DNA from 2 places in the Massilia genomosp. 1 genome. Region 1 is predicted to be linked to the other one. Evidence: predicted binding sites of a transcription regulator. Region 1 holds the regulator's gene; the other holds the start of a gene.

Region 1 (4,826 bases):
CGAACCGCCACACCCCTGACTCCCCCCGCCGGCCCGTGGTACAAGCACCGCTGGCCGTGGCTGCTGATGCTCGGTCCCGCCATCGTGGTGGTGGCCGGCGTGAACCTTGGCGTCATTGCCTATCGCGGCCAGGACGCCATGGTCGTCGACGACTATTACAAGCAGGGCAAGGCGATCAACCAGGACTTGCGGCGCGACCGCGTGGCCAGCGCCATGCGCCTCGCTTTCGACGCGCATTATGACCCGGCCAGCGAAAAGCTGGCGGGGATGTTGAGCAGCGGCGGGCAGCCCTTGAACGCGCCGTTCAGCATTCATCTGGCGCACGCCACCCAGCCCGAAAAGGACCGCAAGATCGATGTGATCCCGGACGCCGGCGGGCGGTTTTCGGTGGCGCTGCCGATGCTCGAGCGCGCGCGCTGGCAGGTGGTGGTCGAAGGCGGCAAGCGCGACTGGCGCCTGGCCGCAGCCTGGCACTGGCCGCGCGAGCAGGCGCTGGCGATCAAGGCCGACGTCCAGCAAGCAACAAACTAAACGGGGGAGTGTCGATGCGTCTTGCGATGAAAGTACTGTGGCCCGCCTTCCTGGCGGCGATGCTGGCCGAAGGCTGTTTCTTTGCGATGTTCGATCCGCGCGAAGAACTGCACATGGGGCAATTGGCCTTGACGCCGATGGCGGTGTACACGATCGGCTTTTTCTTCTTCTGGATTTTTTGCGCGCTGGCCAGCATGCTGACCTATTATCTGGTGGTGGTGCCGGACGATCCGCATCCGCCGTTCTAGCAACGGCACCGTCCTGACAGCTCGCCCGTGGCTCGGCTATCATGCTCGCCTGGACGCAACCGGGACGGCAAGGATGATCAGCGAGAAAAACTGGGACGCCGCCTTCGGCGATTTCTATCTGCACGACTGTGCGGTGCGCAGCAAGCATGCCTTTTCGTTTGCTTGTATCGAAGCAGTGGACGACTTTGCCGTGGAAGAACCGAACAAGCGGATGGTGAATGTCTTCACCGATACCGGAGAAATCGATTACAAGGAATACACGGGATTCGCTTGGCCTTTTCTGGCCGTTGCGCGCCAGCCGCTGGAGCAGGCGGTCATGGTCGGCGCGCGTGGCGGCGTCGCCGTCCTCGGCAGCGGTCAACGCGGCATGGAAGCGGCAATCCCGATGGGTAGCGCTACCGCTGCGCTCGTTACCTCCGTAAACGCGCTCGCCACCATCGACGGACTGGTCTACGCAGCGGGTCCCTGGCGCGCGGTGTGCCGCAGGACCGCGTGCGGTGTCTGGGAAAGCCTGGCAGGCCGGGACACGCTGCCGGAACCGGAGCGAGACGCTCACGGCTCGAATGATGAGGGCTTCGACGTCATCGATGGCTTCAGCGCCCGGGACATCTACTGTGCGGGAGGCAAGGGCGACGTCTGGCGCTTCGACGGCGTGCGCTGGCACCAGTGCCGCGTACGGGTCGATCAGCATATCCAGGCGATCTGCTGCGCCGGCGACGGCTATGTCTACATCGGTTTGCAAGGCGGGGGCATTTTGCGCGGGCGCGAGAATTTGTGGAAGCTCATTCAAAAAACGACGCTGGCACGGCCCTTCAACGATATGGTGTGGTTTGCGGACAAGGTCTGGTGTAACTCCGACGACGGGCTCTGGACCATCGGGAATGGCAAGCTGGCGGACGCGGACGTCCCGCCGGAGGCGCGCCACCGTTCGCGTGTTCTGGCGGTGGGAGATGGCGTGATGCTGTTCGCCGGCAGATATGGCGCCGTGGTCTTCGATGGCAAGGAGTGGACACCGCTCGTGCCCGACGCCCCCTGACAGGCCGTTGAGCGCACTGGCATTGAACTATACTGTCGCGCTAGTGTCCAATCAACAACTCGAACCACGGCAGAATGGAACACCCGGATGATAAACATCGATATTCCAACTTCCAACAAGCAAGTTTTCTTGATCGGCATGCTGTTCGCGGTGCCGCTCCTGCTCACCACGGGCTTCTATTTCCTGACCCCGCATACAACAACCCCGACGGCGACGGAAACCGGCTTTGTCAGCGGCATGCTGATTGCATCGGCATTGCTGGGGCTGCTTGTATGCACAAGCATGTTCATCCGTCACTCGGTCGAGCTGACAGCCGATGCACTGGTCATCAAGCATGCCTTCTACACCTTCAGGGTCGAGCGCGCCTGCATCCAGGGGGCGGTCATCACGCGCAGTGGCGATATGAGCAGCCTGGCGATGTCGACCAAAAGAAACGGCATTGCCGCCTTCGGCTACTATTCGGGCTGGTTCAAGGTGGCACACGGGGAGCGGGCGTTTATGGCCATTTCGGGCGCGCCGGTTGTCATGCTGCGTTTCACGGGCCATCCAAAGTGCGCGCTGCTGGCCGTGAGCGGCAGCGCCACCCTCGAAGCCGAGCTTGCCGCCTGGCTGCGGGAGGGATCAGGCGCACCGGCGCAGGGTGGCGCCGGCCCGTAACGCGGCCGGCTCACGCCATCGGGCTGCACTGCTCGGTGCCGGCGGCCAGCGCCTTGAGCATGGCCGGGTCGAGCAAGCTCAGTTCGCGCTTGTCGACGCTGATCCAGCCCTGCTTTTTAAAGCGCGACAGCAGGCGGCTGATGCTTTCGATGGTCAGCCCCAGGTAATTGCCGATATCTTCGCGCGACATGCGCAGCTGGAAGCTGGTGGCCGAGTAACCGCGCGCCGCGTAACGCGCCGACAGGTTGACCAGGAATACGGCAAAGCGCTGCTCCGCCCGCATATTTCCCAGCAATAGCATGACATTTTGCTCGCGCGTGATTTCCTGGCTCATGATGCGGTGGAAATGGCGCAGCAGGGTCGGCACTTGGCCGAACAATTCTTCCAGGCGCGCGAACGGGATTTCGCACACTTCGCTGTCTTCCAGCGCGACCGCGTCGCAATGGTGGCGGTCGCCGCTGATGGCGTCCATCCCCAGCAGTTCGCCGGCCATCTGGAAACCGGTAATCTGCTGCTCGCCGTTGGCGTTGACCTGGTAGGTCTTGAAGTGGCCGAAGCGGATCGCGTACAGGTTGCGGAACGGCTCGTCCATCTGGTACAGGCGTTCGTCGCGCAACAGGCGGCGGCGCTTGCCGATAATGTTGTCGAGCCGGGTGATATCTTCGCTGTCGAGTCCCATTGGTAGGCACAGCTGATGCATGCTGCATCCTGCGCAGCTTGCCTTGAGTGCGGCGACGTTCAGCATGGCTGCCGGAACGAATGGGAGAGGCTGAGGCATAGGGTCTGACGGTTTGTGGCTTGAGCCGTATGATACCCCACAGCGACTCCGGCGCACAGGCGAATACCGGAACAGATGGGGCTGTTTGCCCGATACAGATGCGTGTTTTCCCTGCCGGGCATGCATTTTGCGCATTTGCGTTGTGCATGTCTTAACAAGGCAATCCATACCCCTGCGCATGGTGCGGCGCCGGCCTCAGCGCGGGCGGAAACGCACGTCGACCGTCGACACGTCGCCGCTGATCTTGGCTTTCTTGGGTTTCTTGGGTTTTTTCAGCACCTCGCCGGCGGTGTTGGTGAGGGGTACCCTGTGTTCCGGCGAGAAACCAGGCTCCTCGATGCGTTCCAGGGTTTGCTTCGTCAGAATTTCGATGGCGGCGAGCAATTGCACCTCATCCGCGCAGACCAGCGAGACCGCTTCGCCCGAGGCCCCCGCGCGGCCGGTGCGGCCGGTGCGATGGATGTAGTCTTCGGCCACGATCGGCAGGTCGAAATTGACCACCTGCGGCAAGTCGTCGATATCGAGCCCGCGCGCGGCCACGTCGGTCGCCACCAGGATCTTCGCTTCGCCGGCCTTGAAACGCTCGAGCGCGCGCAGGCGCGCCGGTTGCGGCTTGTCGCCGTGAATCGAATCGGCCGCGACGCCCTGCGCCTGCAAGGTCTCGACCAGCTGGTCCACGCCCTTGCGCGTCTTGACGAACACCAGCACCTGGCCCCAACGGTGCTTTTTAAGCAGGTACAAGAACAGTTCCGGCTTGCGTTTTTTGTCGACCGGCACGACCCACTGGCGGATGCGCTTGACGGTGCTGTTGCGCGGGCTGACCTCGATGCTCAAGGGGTCGCTCAGCAGCTTGCCGGCCAGGGCGCGGATCTCGTCCGAAAACGTGGCTGAAAACAGCAGGGTCTGGCGTTTTTTCGGCAGGGCGGCGAACACGGCGTCGAGTTCGCGCGAAAACCCCAGGTCGAGCATGCGGTCGGCTTCATCGAGCACCAGGGTTTCGAGCTGGTCGAACTTGAGCGCGTTCTGGCGGTACAGGTCGAGCAGGCGGCCGGGAGTGGCCACCAGCACGTCGAGTCCCTTGCGCAGCTTCATCATCTGCGGATTGATGCTCACGCCGCCGTAGGCCACGTGGGTGCGCAGCGGCAAGCCGGCCCCATAGGCGCGGAAACTCTCATGCACCTGCTCGGCCAGTTCGCGCGTCGGCACCAGCACCAGCACGCGCACCGCATTGGCGCCGACCTGGCCCTGCAAGGTCAGGCGCTGCAACAGGGGCAGGGCGAAGCCGGCGGTCTTGCCGGTGCCGGTCTGGGCGGCGGCCATCATGTCGCGCCCGGCCAGCACGGCGGGAATGGCTTGCGCCTGCACTGGCGTGGGCGTGCGGTAACCGAGCGCGTCCAGCGTGCGCACGAGGGGATCGATCAGACCGAGGGAATCAAAAGACATGGGGAAGCGACCTTGCAGCGAAAGAACAAGGGCGTAGTTTACTCTGTCCGGCGCTTGCCGGGGCGCAAAAGCCTACCGGGTCAACGACGCCGTCGCCACTTTGGGCTTGGTCGGTTCCTGCTTGTCGCCGCAG
Region 2 (4,826 bases), on a different contig from region 1:
GGTCAGCTGGTCGGCCACGAAACCGGACGCTTGCAGCGCCGCTTCGATGGCGATCGGCGTGACCGGGGCGGCGCCGGTGCGCAGCGCGTCAAACAGGTTCTCGGTCAGGTGGCAGGCGGCCACCAGGGCCGGCAAGCCCATGAAACCGGCCCCGCCCTTGATCGTGTGGAACGAGCGGAACACCGCGTTGAGCGTTTCCTTGTTGTTCGGATCGCGCTCGAGGGCGAGCAGGTGTTCTTCTACGTTGACTGCAAGATCCATCGCCTCGACGACGAAATCCTTGAGCATATCGTCCATTAGAATCCCAGATCGGCAAGTAGGTCGTCAACATTGTCTTGATCGAGTGCGACGGAGGGAACCGACGGACCCGACATCAGCGCTGGCTTGTGCAGCAGTTTTTCGCGCACCGCCGGCGGCGCGTTGTCGCGCAGCAGCTCGGCCAGTTCGTGTTCAACGGTCTTGGTGATGAGCACGACTTTCTTGATCAGCTGACCGGTGATGTCCTGGAAGTCCTGCGCCATCATGATGTCGAGCAGGCGCGCTTTTTCGGCTTCGGTGGCGTCGGTGACGGCCTGGGCGAAGGCGCGCGAGTCGCCGGCCAGCGTCTTGAATTCGTCAATGCTGAGCTTGCCCGCGAACAGGTCGGCCCAGCGCGCGTCCATCGCCTTGGCTTTCTTGGACAGCACGTCTTGCGCCGGCATGCCTTCATCGAGCGTGTTGAGGACCTTGTTGGCGGCCTGTTCGGTCAGGCTGGCGACGTATTCCAGGCGGTCCTGGGCGTCGACGATCTGGGTCGATGCTTCCGACAGGGCCTTGTCGTAGCCCAGTTCGCGCAGCGAGTCGTGCAGCAGGCGCACGATGCCGCCGAGGCGCTCGAACATGGGTTTGCCGTGCTCGTCGGTTTCGACGGCGGCGCCTTCCGCAACCGGTGCGGCGGCGGCGGCGGCGACGGCGACCAGCGGCGCGGCGGCGGGTGCCGGCTCGGGCGGACGGGTCGAAGCGACCTGGTCGAACAGTGCTTCCATGTCGTCTTCGGCAGCGGCGGCGGGCGCCGGCGCAACTGCGGGCGCCGGTTCGCTGCTGCGCTGCGCGGACACTTCATCGAATAGTGCGTCGAAATCATCAGCGGCGTCGGTCATAGTCCCTGCTTCTCCATGTTTGTAAGGTGTTCGCAATCAAGTTGCTGGTGTCTGGTCCTGCCATGCAAGTTCGGGGCAAAGCATGATGCGTGGCAACATCGCCGGGTTTACGCGAGTTTAGCAGTGTGAAGTGCCCTTGGTAAATCACTGTGCATGGTGCGCGGCAAAATGGCACGTGAAACTTGTGCCATCGATAATTAAAACGCGTCTTTGATGTGCAATTGATACTGTGGAGTGTTGTATTTCGTAAGCAGGGCGCGGGCAGGCGAAAACCAAAAGGTAAAAAATCGCGAGCGGACCGGAGGCCGGCTCGGCCTGCGGTTTGATCAAGATCAAAGGTTTGCGATCTATCAATCGTGAAATCCCGCACTACAATACAGAATACGACCTGCTGCGTGGGAGAACTCATCATGTATCGGAAAATTCTGATTACGACCGATGGCTCGGCGATATCGAAGCACACAGCCTGTGCCGGCGTAAAGTTTGCCCGCCAGATGGGGGCCGACGTGCTGGCCCTGTATGTGGCGCCCGACTACCAATACCCGGTGTACGTGGAAATCATCGCGCCCTCCTACCCCAGCGAAGAGGACTACGTGGCGCAGATGAAGCGCATCGGCCACGAGCACCTGGCCTCGATCCTGCAGGCGGCGCAGGCGGCGGGGGTGCGTTGCGAGTGCCTGACCGAGTTTGCCGACGCCGCCGCGCTGAAAATCGTCGCGGTGGCCGAACAGCGCCAGTGCGACCTGATCTTCATGGGCTCGCACGGCCGCAGCGGCTGGGGCCAGTTGCTGCTGGGCAGTGTGACGAACAAGGTGCTGTCGCACACCAGCAAGCCGGTGCTGGTACACCGGCTGATTGCGGAGCCGGGAACCTAGCTGTCACCTAGCAGTTCTGAATATGGCGCTACCGACAATTTTGCCGTACCCTTGGATGGACCGCGGGGCGTTCGCGCCGGCGCGGCGCGGCTTGCTTGCCGCCTGTTTGTTTCAGCGCTGCGCTGGCCGTCCATTGACTTACCGCCTACTTCTTTGATTGCAATTTTATGATACGCATTGTAGTAGCCGACGACCACACGATCATGCGCGAGGGCCTCAAGCGCATCCTCGACGGCGCCCTCGACATCGATATCGTCGGGGAGGCCATCAACGGCTTTGAAGTCCTGTCGCACGTGCGCCAGGGCGGCTTCGACCTGTTGCTGCTGGACTTGTCGATGCCGGGGCGCAGCGGCGTCGACCTGATCCGCCAGATCCGCAGCGAAGCGCCCAAGCTGGCCATCCTGATCCTCACCATGCACGAGGAAGAGCAGTACGCCGTGCGCGCGATCCGGGCCGGGGCCCAGGGCTACCTGACCAAAGAGAGCGCCGGCACCCAGCTGGTGGGGGCGATCCGCAAGGTGGCGTCGGGACGGCCGTACATCAGTACCGAAGTGGCCGAGCAACTGGCGCTGAACATCATGACGCCCAACGAGCAGTTGTTGCACAAGCAGTTGTCGGACCGCGAATTCGAAGTGTTTTCGTTGTTGGTGGGCGGCAAGTCGATTACCGAGATCGCCAACAGCCTGCACCTGAGCGTGAAAACCGTCAGCACCCATAAAACGCGGATCATGCAAAAGATGGGCATGACGTCGCTGTCGGAAATGGTGCAGTACGCCGTGGCCCATCGCCTGCTGTCGCCATTCAAGACCTGAGCCCACGCCGGCAAGGGTGAAAAGTTTTAGACACCGGTGCGGCGGTTTCGTGCCGAGAAACCTCAAGTAGATGGATTCTGTACCCATCAGTAGCAGTCGTCGCACCACCTTGCCGCACCGCTGTTTTCACTCTGTAGGACGGCGCCTCGACTAGGAATAGTCCTACAAGAGCGCGCCCAATCCTACTCCCAGATTCAGCGTTCGCTGATATCAATGCCGGACTCGTGTTGGCATACTTAAATCCAGCGATTCGGCTTTCCTGCGGTTCACAAATTGTTCTTACGCAAGCTAGCCAGCCGTGCTGTACATCACTTTTGAAGCTCCGGTCGCAGGTTGATCAGATCGTTGTTCAAGCCTGATACCCGCAGCCTGAAACTTCGAATTTTCCTACCCCTGGAGATGAGCATGCTGACCACGCCCCCGCAAGACACCCGCAACACCCCCACCTCGACCATGCATTCCTCGCCAATGGAAGCTGGCCGGCAGCGTCAGGGCCGTCTCTGGTCCAACCTCAAGGAAGTCTGCGACCTGCTGCACATCAGCGCGGCGGTCTCGATCAACAGCGAAGAACTGCTGTTCCAGCATGTGCAATTCAAGACCGGCCAGCGCGTCCACACCATCGGCCAGGCCTTCGACACCCTCTACATCGTCAACTCCGGCTTCCTCAAGACCGTACTGATCGACGAATTCGGCAACGAACAAGTGCTCAGCTTCCCCATGAAGGGCGACATGCTCGGCGTCGATGGCATCCACACCCGCCATTACGCCTCGGAAGCGGTGGCCCTGTCCGACTGCGACCTGATCCTGCTGCCGTTCAAAAAGCTGACCGCGCTCGGCCGCGTACACCTGGAACTGGAAAACGTCATGTACGGCGTGATGAGCCGCGAACTGGTGCGCGAACAAGCCATGATCGGCATGCTCGGCGCGCTCAGCGCCGAAGCCCGCGTGGCGCGCTTCCTGGTGTCGCTGGCCGACCGCTTTGCCGCCATGGGATATTCGAGCAAGCTGTTCAACCTGCGCATGACGCGTCACGAAATCGGCAGCTACCTGGGCCTGACCCTGGAAACCGTCAGCCGCACCCTGTCGGCGTTCAACGAAATCGGCCTGATCACGGTCGACCAGCGCACCATCGGCATCAAGGACGCCGACGCCCTGAAAACCCTGCGCCGCCTGCCGCCGTCGCGTTCGCGGGCCAAGCAGAACAGCGCCGCCGCCAAAGCCAAGGCCGATGCGGAAGCCGGGCAAGCGGCCGACGCCAAAGTGCTGGCCACGACCACCGTCTGAACCTGTTCAGCAAGTAAAAACGGCGCCCCGCGGGGCGCCGTTTTTACTTGCTCAAGCCAGCTTACTGATCGCGCGACAACACGCCATCGCTGATCTTGACCTTTTCGCCCACGCGCAGGCCCGGATCGTTTTCGTACGTCACGGTCTGGGTGCCGCCGTTGGCAAAGCGGATCACCACTTCGTAATGCTGGGTTTTCTTGGCATTGCGCTCGATATTGCGGCCCACGTAGGCGCCGCCCAGCGCGCCGGCGATCTGCGCGGCGGTACGGCCGCTGCCCTTGCCGACCTGGCTGCCCAGCACCGCGCCCACCACGCCGCCACCGATGGTGCCGAGGTAGTTGCCGTCGCCATTGACTTCGACCACGTTAATCGCGTCCACCGTGGCGCAATTGGTGCAATAACGCACTTCGCGCGGGGTCGGCGTGGCGGCCGCGATGCGCAGCGGCTTGTTCAGGGTGGCGGTCGAGACGCGGTTGCCCACGCGCATATTGGCCGTCACGGCGCTGTTCGGCGCGATGCGGTCGGCGCGGCGGATCGTGTAACCGCCCGTGTATTCGCCTGGATTGACTTCCGGCAGGAAGAACACGCCGCGCGTGCCGGCAATGGCCATGTCGACCTTGGCGCCCGGCGTACCGTACACGGAAAACACCAGTTCGTTGCCCGGCGTCAGGTCGTCGTTGGCCTGGACGTCGAAGCGCGCGATGCGCGGCACGTCG

Evidence for each region. Region 1 encodes FNR, which switches genes on or off when oxygen is low (the NO sensors DNR and NnrR bind a similar motif). Its sites were predicted from a motif close to TTGATNNNNATCAA; they were not measured.
Region 2: the regulator FNR is predicted to act here: its motif matches at 1,462-1,475, upstream of F1735_RS22960 (universal stress protein).

The regions. Positions count from the first base shown of each region.
Region 1 covers NZ_WHJF01000090.1:11,394-16,219, forward strand. Annotated here, with positions in the region: gene F1735_RS25555 (FixH family protein) at 1-531, shown strand, start outside; gene F1735_RS25560 (hypothetical protein) at 558-779, shown strand; gene F1735_RS36800 (hypothetical protein) at 853-1,815, shown strand; gene F1735_RS25570 (hypothetical protein) at 1,945-2,472, shown strand; gene fnr (fumarate/nitrate reduction transcriptional regulator Fnr) at 2,483-3,250, opposite strand; gene F1735_RS25580 (DEAD/DEAH box helicase) at 3,446-4,693, opposite strand; gene F1735_RS37505 (hypothetical protein) at 4,766-4,826, opposite strand, start outside.
Region 2 covers NZ_WHJF01000072.1:11,525-16,350, reverse strand. Annotated here, with positions in the region: gene F1735_RS22970 (chemotaxis protein CheA) at 1-297, opposite strand, end outside; gene F1735_RS22965 (protein phosphatase CheZ) at 297-1,139, opposite strand; gene F1735_RS22960 (universal stress protein) at 1,550-2,014, shown strand; gene F1735_RS22955 (response regulator) at 2,182-2,826, shown strand; gene F1735_RS22950 (Crp/Fnr family transcriptional regulator) at 3,295-4,110, shown strand; gene F1735_RS22945 (outer membrane lipoprotein) at 4,172-4,826, opposite strand, start outside.